DNA from 3 places in the Enterobacter sp. PL_is511 genome. Region 2 is predicted to be linked to each of the others. Evidence: predicted binding sites of a transcription regulator. Region 2 holds the regulator's gene; each other region holds the start of a gene.

Region 1 (5,514 bases), on a different contig from region 2:
TCCGGTGCTGGCTCGCGTTGCGAAGCAGAAAAAATTGCCTTATCCCCACGTCAACGCGCAGGGCGAAATTGAAGCCGATGCCGAGTGGTGGGCCACCATGCAGTACGCCGGGTAAGCGATGAAAGGCCGCCTGCTGGATGCCATCCCGCTTAACAGCCTGACGGGCGTGGGCGTGGGCGCGGCGCAAAGCAATAAGCTGGCAAAAATTGGCCTGCACACGGTGCAGGATCTCCTGCTTCACCTCCCCCTGCGTTACGAAGACCGCACCCAGCTATACAAGATTGGCGATCTCCTTCCTGCCATTTACGCCACCGTTGAAGGCGAAGTCCTGAACTGCAACATCACCTTCGGCGGGCGCCGGATGATGACCTGCCAGATCAGCGACGGCACCGGCATTCTCACCATGCGTTTTTTCAACTTCAGCGCGGCGATGAAAAACAGCCTGGCGACGGGCCGCAGGGTGCTGGCCTATGGCGAAGCCAAACGCGGGAAATACGGCGCAGAGATGATCCACCCGGAGTACCGCGTGCAGGGCGATCTCAGCACGCCGGAGCTGCAGGAGACGCTCACCCCGGTTTACCCGACGACCGAAGGAATCAAGCAGGCGACGCTGCGTAAGCTCACCGATCAGGCGCTGGAGCTGCTGGATACCTGCGCCATTACCGAGCTGCTGCCACCCGAGCTGGCGCAGGGCATGATGAGCCTGCCCGAGGCGCTGCGCACCCTGCACCGCCCGCCGCCAACGCTGCAGCTCAGCGACTTAGAAAGCGGCAAACACCCCGCTCAACAGCGTCTTATCCTTGAGGAATTACTGGCCCATAACCTGAGCATGCTGGCGCTCCGCGCCGGCGCGCAGCGTTTCCACGCCCAGCCCTTAAGCCAGAATGATGAACTCAAAGATAAGCTGCTGGCCTCGCTGCCGTTTAAGCCCACCGGCGCGCAGGCGCGCGTCACCGCCGAAATCGAACGCGATATGGCGCTCGACGTGCCGATGATGCGCCTGGTGCAGGGCGACGTGGGTTCCGGCAAAACGCTGGTTGCCGCGCTGGCCGCCCTGCGTGCGATTGCCCACGGCAAGCAGGTCGCGCTGATGGCACCGACCGAACTGCTGGCGGAACAGCACGCCAACAATTTCCGCGCCTGGTTCGCGCCGCTGGGCATTGAAGTGGGCTGGCTTGCCGGGAAGCAAAAAGGCAAAGCGCGCCTTGCGCAACAGGAGGCTATTGCCAGCGGGCAGGTGCAGATGATTGTCGGCACGCACGCCATCTTCCAGGAGCAGGTGCAGTTTAACGGCCTTGCGCTGGTGATTATCGACGAGCAGCACCGCTTCGGCGTGCACCAGCGTCTGGCATTATGGGAGAAAGGCCTGCAGCAGGGCTTCCACCCGCATCAGCTGATCATGACCGCTACGCCGATCCCGCGCACCCTGGCGATGACGGCCTACGCCGATCTGGATACCTCCACCATCGACGAACTGCCGCCGGGCCGTACGCCGGTCACAACGGTCGCCATTCCTGACACGCGCCGCAGTGATATCATCGACCGCGTACGCAACGCCTGCACCCACGAAGGGCGTCAGGCCTACTGGGTTTGTACGCTGATAGAAGAGTCGGAACTGCTGGAAGCGCAGGCTGCCGAAGCCACGTGGGAAGAGCTTAAGCTGGCGCTGCCGGAGCTGAACGTGGGCCTGGTTCATGGACGCATGAAGCCTGCCGAAAAACAGGCGGTGATGCAGTCGTTTAAGCAGGGCGAGCTGCATTTGCTGGTCGCCACGACGGTCATTGAAGTGGGCGTGGACGTCCCGAACTCCAGCCTGATGATCATCGAAAACCCGGAGCGCCTGGGCCTTGCCCAACTCCACCAGCTGCGCGGGCGCGTTGGCCGTGGCGCGGTAGCGTCCCACTGCGTCCTGCTCTACAAAGCCCCGCTCTCAAAAACAGCCCAGATGCGGTTGCAGGTGCTGCGCGACAGCAACGACGGTTTTGTGATTGCGCAAAAAGACCTGGAGATCCGCGGCCCTGGCGAGCTGCTGGGCACGCGTCAGACGGGGAACGCGGAATTCAAAGTGGCGGATTTGCTGCGCGATCAGGCCATGATCCCCGAGGTTCAGCGCCTGGCACGCCATATTCATGAACGCTACCCCGAACAGGCGGCAGCGTTAATTGAGCGCTGGATGCCGGAAACCGAACGCTATTCCAACGCCTGATTCAGGCAAACATCGGCAGCATCAGGTACAGCTTAATCACCAGCGCGTTGACGATATCAATAAAGAACGCCCCGACCATTGGGACCACAAGAAACGCCATGTGCGAAGGCCCGAAGCGTTCGGTGATCGCCTGCATGTTGGCGATAGCCGTTGGGGTAGCCCCCAGACCAAACCCGCAGTGACCCGCCGCCAGCACCGCCGCATCGTAGTTTTTACCCATCATGCGCCAGGTCACGAACATGGCATACAGCGCCATAAACAGCGCCTGTACCGCCAGAATCGCCACCATCGGCAGCGCCAGCGAGGCCAGCTCCCACAGCTTGAGGCTCATCAGCGCCATCGCCAGGAACAGTGACAGGCAGACGTTGCCGAGCACCGATACCGCCCGTTCAAACACGCGGTAGAAGCCCATCAGCGCCAGGCCGTTGCTCAGGATCACCCCGATAAACAGCACGCAGACAAACGTCGGCAGTTCAAACGCTGAGCCCGCCAGCCATTGCGCAACCACTTTGCCCACGGTCAGGCAGATGGCGATCGTCGCGATGGTTTCAATCAGCACCAGCGAGGTAATGCTGCGCCCGACGTCAGGCTTTTCAAACGCGGTCGGCACCAGCTCATCGTCCGGCCTGCCGTCCGGCGTGGTGGAGTGCTTCACCAGATAGCGCGCCACCGGGCCGCCAATCAGGCCACCCAGCACCAGACCAAAGGTCGCGCAGGCCATCGCCACTTCCGTCGCGTTTTCAAACCCGTAGCGCTCGATAAACAACTTGCTCCACGCGGCCCCGGTACCGTGGCCGCCTGACAGGGTAATCGACCCCGCCAGCAGCCCCATCAGCGGATCCAGTCCCAGCAGCGACGCCATCCCGATACCAATGGCGTTTTGCATCAGCAGCAGCCCCACCACCACAATCAAAAATACACCGAGCACCTTACCGCCCGCCCGCAGGCTCGCCAGGTTGGCATTCAGGCCGATGGTGGCAAAGAAGGCCAGCATCAGCGGGTCTTTCAGGGACATATCAAAATCGATTTCCCAGCCCATGCTTTTTTTCAGCACCAGCAGGGCCAGCGCCACCAGCAGACCACCGGCGACAGGTTCAGGAATGGTGTATTTCTTCAGAAGGGGAACGCTATGTACCAGCTTACGACCAAGCAGTAAGACCAGCGTTGCGGCAACAAGGGTCGACAACGTATCGAGATGAATCATAGAAGGCTCCTGTTTTGCGCGTGTTCCATACACACGCGGCGTTATCCTGGGCCGGTTTGCGCTCTTCATGAGCTCCCGGCGCGAAAAAGTGTAATTTTTTTTCCCGATACGTTGTAGAAAACCTGCTCACAGCGGCAGATTTTCTTCCCTTTTTTTGCTGGCAATCGTTTGCTTTTACCAGGTGGTCAGATAAAATGCCCGCTTTTCCACCGTGGGATTGCCGCCGATGTCCGTTAACACCATAGAGTCGCCTGATGCGCAACCGATTGCGCAGAAGCAAAATAGCGAACTGATTTACCGCCTTGAAGACCGCCCGCCGCTGCCGCAAACGCTGTTCGCCGCCTGCCAGCATCTTCTGGCGATGTTTGTTGCGGTGATCACCCCGGCGCTGCTGATTTGCCAGGCGCTCGGTTTACCGGCGCAGGACACGCAGCACATTATCAGCATGTCTCTTTTTGCCTCCGGCGTGGCCTCGATTATTCAAATTAAAGCATGGGGGCCGGTGGGGTCGGGATTATTGTCGATTCAGGGCACCAGCTTTAACTTCGTGGCACCGCTTATCATGGGCGGTACGGCGCTGAAAACCGGCGGTGCGGATGTCCCGACCATGATGGCGGCGCTGTTCGGCACGCTGATGCTGGCCAGCTGTACGGAGATGGTGATCTCCCGCGTTCTGCATCTGGCTCGCCGCGTTATCACCCCGCTGGTTTCCGGCGTCGTCGTGATGATTATCGGCCTGTCGCTGATTCAGGTGGGCCTTACCTCCATCGGCGGCGGCTATGCCGCAATGAGCGACCACACCTTCGGCGCGCCGAAAAACCTGCTGCTGGCGGGCGTCGTGCTGGCGATCATTATTCTGCTTAACCGTCAGCGTAACCCTTACCTGCGCGTGGCCTCGCTGGTGATCGCCATGGCGGCGGGTTACCTGCTGGCGTGGGCGCTGGGCATGCTGCCGGAGAACACCGCGCCGACCAACAGCGCGCTGATCACCGTTCCTACACCGCTGTACTACGGTCTGGGCATTGACTGGGGTCTGCTCCTGCCGCTGATGCTGGTCTTTATGATCACCTCGCTGGAGACCATCGGTGATATCACCGCCACCTCCGACGTCTCCGAGCAGCCGGTGTCCGGCCCGCTGTACATGAAGCGCCTGAAAGGCGGCGTGCTGGCGAACGGCCTGAACTCGTTTGTCTCTGCGGTATTCAACACCTTCCCGAACTCCTGCTTCGGTCAGAACAACGGCGTGATCCAGCTGACCGGCGTGGCCAGCCGCTACGTTGGCTTCGTGGTGGCGCTGATGCTGATCGTCCTCGGCCTGTTCCCGGCGGTAAGCGGCTTTGTGCAGCACATCCCTGAGCCGGTGCTGGGCGGCGCAACGCTGGTGATGTTCGGGACGATCGCGGCCTCCGGCGTGCGTATTGTCTCCCGCGAGCCGCTGAACCGCCGCGCGATCATGATTATCGCTCTGTCGTTGGCCGTCGGTCTGGGCGTTTCCCAGCAGCCGCTGATCCTGCAGTTTGCACCTGACTGGGTGAAAAACCTGCTCTCTTCCGGCATTGCCGCAGGCGGTATCACCGCTATCGTGCTGAACCTCGTTTTCCCGCCTGAGAAAAATTGATTTCTCTCACGGCAGGCAGTCAATGCCTGCCGTGACATCTAATTACACCATTCCCGCCTTGAGGATTGCGCATAAATCGTGCATAACTCCCTTATGTGCGTTTTGCGGGATGGAAGACCATGAAATTTATTGGAAAGCTACTCGTCTATCTTCTGGTAGCCCTGCTCATTGTGATGCTGGCGCTCTATATTCTGCTCCAGACCCGCTGGGGTGCGGCTCAGGTCAGCAGCTGGGTAACGGTGAATACCGACTACGAACTCAGTTTCGACAAGATGAATCACCGCTTTTCGTCGCCTTCCCACCTCATTCTGGAAAACGTCACCTTCGGTCGGGACGGAAAACCCGCCACCCTGGTTGCCAAAAAAGTGGATATCGGCCTGAGTAGCCGCCAGATAACCGATCCGCTGCACGTGGACACCATCACCCTGTTCGACGGCACGCTTAATCTCTCCCCACAGACCGCGCCGCTGCCTTTCCAGGCCGATC
Region 2 (5,514 bases):
GCCGCGGGCGATGACGGGCAGTAACCCCATCGGGGAGAATTCAGTGGTGCCAATCCCAAAAGCGCCAATCGCCAGGGCCAGCAGGGGAAAATTGATTTTCATGCGTCAACTCCGGATGCCGTGTCATGTGGTGACACAGAACAAAGAAGCGGAAAGCATGACATCAATCACAAAAAATGAGAAGTTAACAAAATGGCAAAAGATTTTTGCCAGAGAAGTAACAATCGGGTCGATCGGGAGGGAGAAGGCTCTCCCTCCGCGTAAATCAGTGCAGCGCAGCCGTCAGACCGGCCGCGACAATCAGAGCCAGCACAATAACGGTGGTGAACAGCGAAAACTTCAGATCGGAACTCATCAATTTTTCTCCTTTTAATCCCCCCACGAAAAGTGAGCCTGCTCATTTTTGCATAATTTACGTCAAAAATCTTCCTGGATTTAGGCTGATAAACACTTTACCTCTTCCCCTTTTCATCAAGATAGGACAAAATTCCACGCTAAATTTATTAGCGTACCGGCCATTGACCCCCTCCTGACGTCCCGTGTCGTTTTCCCGGCGTGCCGCAATTCAAGATTGCGTGATAAGGGTGAGAGAAGGCAAACGTTTACCTTCAAGTTTTTCAGGAGTTTAGGATATGGTCTGGAGTGACATTTAATGGCAACAATTAAAGACGTAGCAAAACGCGCAAACGTTTCCACTACAACCGTATCACATGTAATTAACAAAACCCGCTTCGTGGCGGAAGAGACGCGCAACGCCGTCTGGGCAGCGATCAAAGAGCTGCACTATTCGCCAAGTGCGGTTGCGCGCAGCCTCAAGGTTAATCACACCAAATCCATTGGATTGCTGGCCACTAGCAGTGAAGCGGCCTATTTTGCCGAGATCATTGAAGCGGTAGAGAAGAACTGCTTCCAGAAAGGCTATACCCTGATTCTGGGCAACGCATGGAACAGCATAGAAAAACAGCGTGCCTACCTGTCGATGATGGCGCAAAAGCGCGTTGATGGCCTGCTGGTAATGTGTTCCGAGTACCCGGAATCCGTGCTGTCGATGCTCGAAGAGTATCGCCATATTCCCATGGTGGTCATGGACTGGGGCGAAGCGCGCGCGGATTTCACTGATTCCGTTATCGATAATGCCTTTGAAGGCGGCTATATGGCCGGTCGTTATCTGATCGAACGCGGTCACCGCGAGATTGGCGTGATCCCCGGTCCGCTGGAGCGCAACACCGGCGCGGGCCGTCTGGCCGGTTTTATGAAAGCGATGGAAGAAGCGCTGATCAACGTGCCGGAAAACTGGATTGTGCAGGGCGACTTTGAGCCGGAGTCGGGCTACCGCGCAATGCAGCAGATCGTCTCCCAGCCACACCGTCCGACCGCCGTTTTCTGCGGGGGTGACATCATGGCTATGGGCGCGCTCTGCGCTGCCGACGAGCTGGGTCTGCGCGTACCGCAGGATATTTCCGTGATCGGGTATGACAACGTGCGTAACGCGCGTTTCTTCACGCCAGCGTTGACCACCATTCACCAGCCGAAAGATTCGCTGGGCGAAACGGCCTTCAATATGCTGATGGACAGGATCGTCAACAAACGTGAAGAGTCGCAGTCCATTGAAGTTCACCCGCGTCTTATCGAACGCCGTTCCGTTGCGGACGGTCCGTTCCGCGACTACCGTCGTTAATCGCTTTACGGGGCCAGCTATGCTGGCTCCCGTAACCATTCCCGGTTTAGCGTTTCGCTGTCTCCCAGATAATCCAGCAGCCAGGCCATCGCAGGCGAGACATCACTTTGCTGCCAGGTCAGGCAGCAGGCCGCATCCGGGAACGGATTCTCCAGCGTCAGCTCAACCCACTCTCCGGTATCGATGCGCGGACGCGCGAAATGAACGGGCACCATCGCGACGCACAGTCCGGCGCTGAGGCACGTCGCCGACGATTCCCAGTCAGGGGCCACCACCCGCCGCTGGTTGTCCAGAAGCCAGGTGATACGCTTCGGCAATGAACGGGAGGTATCCTCCAGCACCAGCGACGGCCAGTTGCGCAGCGTATCATCGCTGAGCGGCCCCTCCATCACCGCCAGCGGATGATCGCTTGCCACCACGCACTTCCAGCTCAGCATGCCCATATCGCGAAAGGCGTAACGTCCCCCGACCGGGATCGCCTGCGTGGCCCCGATTGCCATCTCTGCCCTGCCGTCCGCCAGCGCATCCCAGACGCCGTTGAACACCTCCTGCGAGACCCGCAGCTCGACATCTGAAAAATGACGATAGAAATCGACGATCATCTGCCGGGTACGTTCCGGCTTAACGATGTTATCCACCGCGATGGAAAGATGCCCCCGCCAGCCGTTAGCGATCTGCTGACACTGTTCGCGGGTGATCTGCATTTTTTTGATAACAGAACGCCCTTCCTTCAAAAACCACGCCCCTGCGGGCGTTAATTCCACATCACGATGGCGCCGCTCAAACAGCGGAACCGCCAGCCACTCCTCCAGCTGACGCACCGTGTAGCTGATGGCCGAAGGGACGCGGTGCAGCTCCTGCGCTGCACCGCTAAAGCTGCCGTTACGTGCAACAGCATCGACCACTTCAAGAGAATAATCTGACCACATTTTCTGCCTGCAAAAAATTTGAATGCACCCGCCAAATATTAGCGTTTCACAAGCCGCTTTGCACTCCCTACACTCTCCGCCAACGTACACCTGCCTCCTCAGGAGAATAAGAGAATGCAACCCAGGAAAGGATTTTTAGTCTGGCTCGGCGGCTTAAGCGTGCTGGGCTTTTTGGCCACCGACATGTACCTGCCCGCGTTTGCCGCGATGCAGGAAGACCTGCAAACCCCTGCGGCGGCCATCAGCGCCAGCCTGAGCCTGTTCCTTGCCGGTTTCGCTTTCGCGCAGCTGCTGTGGGGACCGCTCTCGGATCGCTTTGGTCGTAAACCGGTACTGCTGCTGGGTCTGGCCATTTTTGCCGTGGGCTGCCTGGGGATGCTGTGGGTGCGCGATGCCACCTGGCTGCTGGTGCTGCGCTTTATTCAGGCCGTGGGCGTCTGTGCTGCGGCGGTGACCTGGCAGGCGCTGGTGACCGACTACTATCCGGCTAACCGCACAAACCGTATTTTCGCCACCATTATGCCGCTGGTGGGTCTTTCCCCTGCCCTGGCTCCGCTGCTGGGCAGCTGGATCCTCGCGCACTTTGACTGGCAGGCCATTTTTGCCACGCTGTTTGCCATCACGCTGGTACTGATGCTGCCGGCGTTTGCCCTTAAGCCCGCGCATAAAAAAGAGGCGCATGCGGATGCGAAGCCGATTACCTTCACCTCCCTGCTGAGCGCCAAAGCGTATCGCGGCAATGTCCTGATTTACGCCGCCTGTTCGGCCAGCTTCTTCGCGTGGCTTACCGGCTCGCCGTTCATTCTGCACGATATGAGCTACAGCCCGGCGGCCATCGGTTTGAGCTATGTTCCGCAGACTATCGCCTTCCTGGTGGGCGGGTACGGCTGTCGCGCGGCGCTGCAAAAATGGGAAGGTCAGCAAATGCTGCCATGGCTGCTGGTGCTGTATGCGCTGAGCGTCATCGGCACCTGGGCCGTCGGGTTTATTCCGGGCGCGGGCCTGGCTGAAATTTTGATCCCCTTCTGCGTGATGGCCGTGGCGAACGGGGCGATTTACCCGATTGTTGTAGCCCAAGCGTTGCGTCCGTTCCCGCAGGCGACAGGCCGCGCCGCCGCGCTGCAAAATACCCTGCAGCTGGGTCTGTGCTTCCTGGCAAGTCTGGTGGTCTCGGCGCTGATTGCGACGCCACTGTTAACCACCACCAGCGTGATGCTGGTCACCGTTGCGCTGGCGGTGATGGGCTATCGCATGCAGGCCTCCGCGCAACGTGAGCAGGATAGCGGCGCTCAGGTGGAAACCTCGCATGCCTGATTGCGCCAGAAATCATGTTACATTTCAGTGATTAGGTTGCTAACAATTTTCTATTGAATCACCAAATTTTGAGGCCTATACTAAATTTGGTTCGATTAAATACGATAAATATTAAGTGTTAACGGGAGCCGGAGCGCTCCCGTTTTACCATGGAAGGCATTTCGGCAAGGGTTATCTCCCTTCCTCTGTTCTACGTCGGATATTAGCCTCGCGGTATTTACCGTGAGATTTCTCACAAACCAAAAAAAGCGTCTACGCTGTTTGAAGGTTCTGATCACATCAGGGTGATGGAGAAGCTATGAGTTCATCGTGTATAGAAGAAGTCAGCGTTCCGGACGATAACTGGTCCCGGATCGTCAGTGAACTGTTAGGTCGAGCAGGCATCACTATCAATGGATCATCGCCATCCGATCCTCAGGTTAAACATCCCGACTTTTTTAAACGCGTATTGCGGGAGGGATCGTTAGGCCTGGGAGAAAGCTATATGGACGGCTGGTGGGAGTGCGAACGTCTGGATACCTTTTTTGCCAGCGTGCTGCGTGCCGGTCTGGAAAACCAACTCCCACGCAATCTGAAAGACACCCTGCGTATCGCCTCTGCCCGACTGTTCAATCTGCAAAGTAAAAAACGCGCGTGGATTGTCGGCAAAGAGCATTACGATCTCGGCAATGACCTGTTCAGCCGCATGCTGGACCCGTTCATGCAGTACTCCTGCGCCTACTGGAAAGATGCGTCGACGCTTGAGGAAGCGCAGCAGGCAAAGCTGCGTCTGATTAGCGAGAAGCTGCAGCTACAGCCCGGCATGCGCGTGCTGGATATCGGCTGCGGCTGGGGTGGGCTGGCGTATTTTATGGCGAAGCACTATGGCGTCAGCGTAGTGGGCGTCACGATTTCAGCGGAACAGCAAAAAATGGCGCGGGAGCGCTGTCAGGGTCTCGATGTGGATATCCGGCTGCAGGATTACCGTGATCTGAATGAACAGTTTGACCGGGTCGTTTCCGTCGGCATGTTCGAGCACGTCGGGCCGAAAAACTACGACACCTATTTTGAGGTGGTGGATCGTAATCTGAAACCGGACGGCATCTTCCTGCTGCACACCATAGGCTCTAAGCGGACCGACAATAACGTTGACCCGTGGATCAATAAATACATCTTTCCGAATGGCTGTTTACCGTCCGTTCGCCAGATTGCCAACGCCAGTGAATCCCATTTTGTGATGGAAGACTGGCATAACTTTGGCGCGGATTACGACACCACGTTGATGGCATGGCATGCGCGTTTTCAGGAGACCTGGCCTGAGATTGCGGACAACTATTCTGAGCGATTCAAGCGGATGTTTAGCTATTATCTGAATGCCTGCGCGGGGGCGTTTCGCGCACGGGATATTCAGCTCTGGCAGGTGGTATTCAGCCGGGGGATTGAACACGGACTGCGTGTCGCACGCTAAAAAATAACCCCGGATATCCGGGGTTATTTTTTATTCTTCTTCAGTGGCCTTTATTATTGCGGCTTCTTTTGCTGCCAGCACGCGCTCAACCGTATCCACCACCGCCTGGGTTTGCGGATCGATTTCGATATTCACGCGATGCCCCA
Region 3 (5,514 bases), on a different contig from region 2:
CTGAGCGCTGCGGTGTTTGCCGGACCGGGGGCGGGCATCGCCCTGAGCGGGCTGCTCGCCGTCTATATCCAGGCGAAATCCCTGTCGGCCGGGGCGGCATGGCAAATCTACGGCGTGCTGGCGCTGGTGCTGATTGCACTGGTGGCGCGCTACCTGCCGCGATCCGGGCAGCTCCATCGACCCGGCACCGCGCCGGAGCCGCTGCTGCTGACGGCGGATTTAAAGCGCCTGGTCTGGAGCTACAGCCTGGCCGGGTTTGGCTATATCCTCCCGGCGACCTTCCTGTCGCAAATGGCGGCGGTGCGTTTTCCCGGCAGCATGTTTGCCCAGTTTGTCTGGCCGATTTTTGGTCTCGCCGCCGTGGTGGGCATTGCGCTAAGTATTCTTTTACGCCACACCTCAACGGCTAACCGCAGGCTGGCTATCGTGCTGTGGTTACAGGGGGCGGGCGTGCTGGCGGCCTGGCTGCTGCCGGGGATTGGCGGTTTGCTGACGGGCGGGCTGCTGGTGGGAGGCGGCTTTTTGTGTGCCGTGCAGCTCTCTCTTTTATACGGTCGCGAGCTGGCGCCAAACCACACGCGCTATATGGCCGGCCTGCTCACCACCGGGTATGCGATAGGGCAATTGATTGGCCCGATGACCTCGGCGTTATCAACCTGGCTTACCCACCGGCTGGAGCCCGCGCTGGGGCTGGCGGGCGTGGCGCTGTTCGTCGGCGGAGCCCTGGTCTGGAATCGTCACGCTGAAAGGCAACAGCAATTGCAATAATTATCGTCGTGAATACTGGATTATGTGCGCCGCCTCACGCACAATGAACGCATACTTTTGCCACAACGAGGGCAAAAGACGCCACACCTGCAGGAGAACAAAATGTCATCACTCAGTAAAGAAGCTGCCCTGGTCCACGAAGCCCTGGTTGCGCGCGGTCTTGAAACGCCACTGCGTCCGCCCGTACAGGATTTGGACAATGAAACCCGCAAGCGTCTGATTGCCGGTCATATGACCGATATCATGGAGCTGCTGAATCTCGATCTGAGTGACGACAGTCTGATGGAGACGCCGCACCGCATCGCGAAAATGTACGTCGACGAAATTTTCTCGGGTCTGGATTACGCCAACTTCCCGAAAATCACCGTCATTGAAAACAAGATGAAAGTGGATGAGATGGTGACGGTCCGCGATATCACGCTGACCAGCACCTGCGAACACCATTTCGTGACCATCGACGGTAAAGCGACCGTGGCGTATATCCCCAAAGATACGGTGATTGGCCTGTCGAAGATCAACCGCATCGTGCAGTTCTTTGCTCAGCGTCCGCAGGTGCAGGAGCGCCTGACCCAGCAGATCCTGACCGCGCTGCAAACGCTGCTCGGCACCAATAACGTGGCCGTCTCTATCGACGCGGTTCACTACTGCGTGAAGGCGCGTGGCGTGCGCGATGCCACCAGTGCGACCACCACAACCTCGCTGGGCGGTCTGTTTAAATCGAGCCAGAATACCCGCCAGGAGTTCCTGCGCGCCGTACGTCACCACAACTAAGTCTTACAGGGCAGGGACCATGGAGCGAAACGTCACGCTCGATTTTGTTCGCGGCGTCGCCATTCTCGGTATCCTGCTGCTTAATATCACCGCCTTCGGTTTGCCGAAGGCGGCTTATCTCAATCCTGCATGGTATGGCGACATCACCCGCAGTGATGCCTGGACGTGGGCGATCCTCGACCTCTTTGCGCAGGTCAAATTCCTCACGCTCTTTGCCCTGCTGTTTGGCGCAGGCCTGCAGCTTCTCCTCAAACGCGGTACGCGCTGGATCCAGTCGCGCCTGACGCTGCTGGTTATCCTCGGCTTTATTCACGGCCTGTTCTTCTGGGACGGCGATATTCTTCTCGCGTATGGGTTAGTCGGGCTCATCTGCTGGCGTCTGATTCGCGATGCGCACAGCGTTAAAAGCCTGTTTAACACCGGCGTGATGCTCTATGTCATGGGGCTTGCCGTATTGCTGCTGCTGGGGATGATCTCCGGCGAGGCGACTAACCGTGCCTGGATCCCGGATGCCGCTAACCTGCAGTACGAGCAGTTCTGGAAGCTGAAAGGCGGTACGGAAGCAATAAGCAACCGCGCGGATATGCTGGGGGACAACCTCCTTGCGCTGGGGGCGCAATACGGCTGGCAGCTGGCGGGCATGATGCTGATGGGCGCGTCACTGATGCGCACCGGCTGGCTGAAAGGCGAATTCAGCCTGCGTCACTATCGCCGTACCGGCGTCGGTCTGGTGCTGCTCGGCGTGCTGATTAATCTCCCGGCGGTGATGGTGCAGTGGCATATCCACTGGGATTACCGCTGGTGCGCGTTCCTGCTCCAGGTGCCGCGTGAACTGAGCGCGCCGTTTCAGACCATCGGCTACGCGGCGCTGATCTATGGCTTCTGGCCAACGCTTTCCCGCCTGTGGATCGTCAGCGCTATCGCCTGCGTGGGCCGTATGGCGTTGAGCAACTACCTACTGCAAACGCTTCTCTGCACCACGCTTTTCTATCGCTTTGGCCTGTTTATGAAATTCGACCGCCTCACGCTGCTGGCGTTTGTTATCCCGGTCTGGGTGGTTAACCTGGCGTTTTCTGTTCTCTGGCTACGTTATTTCCGCCAGGGACCGCTGGAGTGGGTGTGGCGTCAGTTAACCGCACATGCTTCAGGGGTATCATTGAAAAACACATCCAGATAACGATCTGGATCACAATCATTAACAAAACGGATGTAAGCGTTTTCATGAGTGTGAGCTTCTTCACGTAGTCCCCTTTCTCTCGCTGCCAAAATAGCCACCTTGCTAAACACAGGGGGTGTCTGTGAGTTGCTGCAATCCTTTGAAGGATGGTGAATATGATCACCATTCGTGACGTCGCCCGTCAGGCGGGCGTTTCTGTGGCTACCGTCTCGCGCGTGCTGAACAACAGCGCGCTGGTCAGCCCTGAAACCCGTGAAACCGTAATGAAAGCCGTGACCCAGCTCGGGTACCGGCCAAATGCCAATGCGCAGGCGCTTGCGACGCAGGTCAGCGACACCATCGGCGTGGTGGTGATGGATGTATCAGATGCCTTTTTCGGCGCGCTGGTGAAAGCGGTCGACGTGGTCGCCCAGCAGCATCAGAAATACGTCCTGATCGGCAACAGCTATCATGAGGCGGAAAAAGAGCGCCATGCCATCGAAGTGCTGATCCGCCAGCGCTGTAACGCCTTGATTGTCCACTCAAAAGCCTTGAGCGATGAAGAGCTAACCGGCTTTATGGATCAGATCCCGGGCATGGTGCTGATTAACCGTATCGTCCCCGGCTATGCCCATCGCTGCGTCGGGCTGGATAACGTCAGCGGCGCCATGATGGCCACGAAAATGCTCATTAACAACGGGCATCAGCGGATTGGCTATCTGGCCTCCAGCCATCAGATCGAAGATGATGACCTGCGGCGCGAGGGGTGGCAAAACGCCCTGAAAGAGCACGGCATTATGCCATCCGAAAGCTGGGTGGGAACCGGTACGCCGGACATGCAGGGCGGTGAAGCGGCGATGGTCGAGCTGCTGGGCCGCAACCTGCAGCTGTCTGCGGTGTTTGCCTATAACGACAGCATGGCGGCAGGGGCCCTGACTGCGCTGAAGGATAACGGCATTGCGGTGCCACAGCATTTATCACTCATTGGATTTGATGATATTCCGATTGCCCGTTACACCGACCCGCAGCTGACAACGGTGCGCTACCCCATTGCCTCTATGGCGAAACTGGCGACTGAGCTGGCGTTACAGGGGGCGGCAGGGCTGCTGGATCCGGGCGCAACGCACTGTTTCATGCCGACTTTAGTGCGTCGCCACTCCGTCGCGGCCAGGCAAACTGTGGTTCCGATCACTAACTGATTACATGAGGTGATGTAACCGTTTTCAATCTGTGAGTAAATTCACAGTATCTTAACAAGGCGCTGACTATGATGTCAGCGTTTTAGGAGCTGAAACGCTATGTAACGGTGATTATTCACTTTCACTATAGCCAACGTGCCGCAAACAACGAATAAAACGCATTTCTGGAGCGTTACCGAACACGGAAGATAGAAATTTTATAAGTGAACTTCGGCTGTCAGTAACGTTTTATTAACACCTGCCCGCCGATCGTTATTCACAAGAACTACCCTGCATAAAAAAACCGGAGATACCATGAATAAGAAGGTGTTGACCCTGTCTGCTGTAATGGCAAGCATGCTTTTTGGTGCAGCAGCGCACGCTGCGGATACCCGTATTGGTGTGACCATCTATAAATACGACGACAACTTCATGTCTGTTGTGCGTAAAGCGATTGAGAAAGATGCGAAAGCAGCGCCAGACGTTCAGCTGCTGATGAACGACTCCCAGAATGACCAGTCCAAACAGAACGACCAGATCGACGTTCTGCTGGCGAAAGGCGTGAAAGCCCTGGCCATCAACCTGGTTGACCCGGCTGCAGCAGGCACGGTTATTGAAAAAGCGCGCGGCCAGAACGTGCCGATCGTCTTCTTCAACAAAGAACCTTCCCGTAAGGCGCTGGATAGCTACGACAAAGCGTATTACGTTGGTACCGACTCCAAAGAGTCCGGTATTATTCAGGGCGATCTGATCGCCAAACACTGGGCGGCGAACCCGAACTGGGACCTGAACAAAGACGGTCAGATTCAGTTCGTGCTGCTGAAAGGCGAACCAGGCCACCCGGATGCTGAAGCGCGTACCACTTACGTTATCAAAGAGCTGAACGACAAGGGGCTGAAAACCCAGCAGCTGGCGTTAGATACCGCGATGTGGGATACCGCTCAGGCGAAAGATAAGATGGACGCGTGGCTGTCCGGCCCTAACGCGAACAAAATCGAAGTGGTTATCGCCAACAACGATGCGATGGCAATGGGTGCGGTAGAAGCGCTGAAAGCGCACAACAAATCGTCCATCCCGGTATTCGGTGTGGATGCGCTGCCAGAAGCGCTGGCGCTGGTTAAATCCGGTGCGATGGCCGGTACCGTGCTGAACGATGCCAACAACCAGGCGAAAGCGACCTTCGATCTGGCGAAAAACCTGGCCGATGGCAAAGGCGCGGCAGATGGCACCAACTGGAAAATTGAAAACAAAATCGTTCGCGTACCTTACGTGGGCGTAGACCAGTCCAACCTGGCTGAGTTTATCGGTAAATAAGTTAGCGGTACTGTCTCCACTGGGCGCAATTCGTTGCGCCCTTTTATAACGCGATATGCGAGGCCAACAAGGTATAATTATGGTCAGCACAACTACTCAGTCATCCGGTGAATACCTGTTGGAAATGAGCGGTATCAACAAGTCATTTCCCGGCGTTAAGGCACTCGATAATGTTAATTTAAAAGTTCGTCCTCACTCTATTCACGCCTTAATGGGTGAGAACGGTGCGGGTAAATCAACATTATTAAAATGTCTTTTTGGGATCTATCAAAAAGATTCTGGCAGCATTCTTTTTCAGGGGAAAGAGATCGATTTCCATTCAGCGAA

Evidence for each region. Region 2 encodes PurR, which represses purine synthesis genes. Its sites were predicted from a motif close to CANGCAAACGTTTGCNTG; they were not measured.
Region 1: gltS (sodium/glutamate symporter) is a predicted target of PurR. The motif match lies at 3,568-3,585, and genes of this name have one in related genera.
Region 3: galS (HTH-type transcriptional regulator GalS) is a predicted target of PurR. The motif match lies at 2,746-2,763, and genes of this name have one in related genera.

Annotation. Positions count from the first base shown of each region.
Region 1 is NZ_JBVPGP010000018.1:121,247-126,760, forward strand. It holds gene trmH (tRNA (guanosine(18)-2'-O)-methyltransferase TrmH) at 1-115, shown strand, start outside; gene recG (ATP-dependent DNA helicase RecG) at 119-2,206, shown strand; gene gltS (sodium/glutamate symporter) at 2,208-3,410, opposite strand; gene xanP (xanthine/proton symporter XanP) at 3,637-5,028, shown strand; gene AC0TN7_RS05665 (AsmA family protein) at 5,148-5,514, shown strand, end outside.
Region 2 is NZ_JBVPGP010000024.1:1,149,895-1,155,408, reverse strand. It holds gene AC0TN7_RS21095 (MFS transporter) at 1-102, opposite strand, end outside; gene cydH (cytochrome bd-I oxidase subunit CydH) at 266-355, opposite strand; gene purR (HTH-type transcriptional repressor PurR) at 653-1,678, shown strand; gene punR (DNA-binding transcriptional activator PunR) at 1,696-2,607, opposite strand; gene punC (purine nucleoside transporter PunC) at 2,722-3,921, shown strand; gene cfa (cyclopropane fatty acyl phospholipid synthase) at 4,220-5,368, shown strand; gene AC0TN7_RS21065 (riboflavin synthase subunit alpha) at 5,399-5,514, opposite strand, start outside.
Region 3 is NZ_JBVPGP010000011.1:10,499-16,012, reverse strand. It holds gene AC0TN7_RS00670 (YbfB/YjiJ family MFS transporter) at 1-768, shown strand, start outside; gene folE (GTP cyclohydrolase I FolE) at 871-1,539, shown strand; gene yeiB (DUF418 domain-containing protein YeiB) at 1,559-2,716, shown strand; gene galS (HTH-type transcriptional regulator GalS) at 2,872-3,894, shown strand; gene mglB (galactose/glucose ABC transporter substrate-binding protein MglB) at 4,189-5,187, shown strand; gene mglA (galactose/methyl galactoside ABC transporter ATP-binding protein MglA) at 5,267-5,514, shown strand, end outside.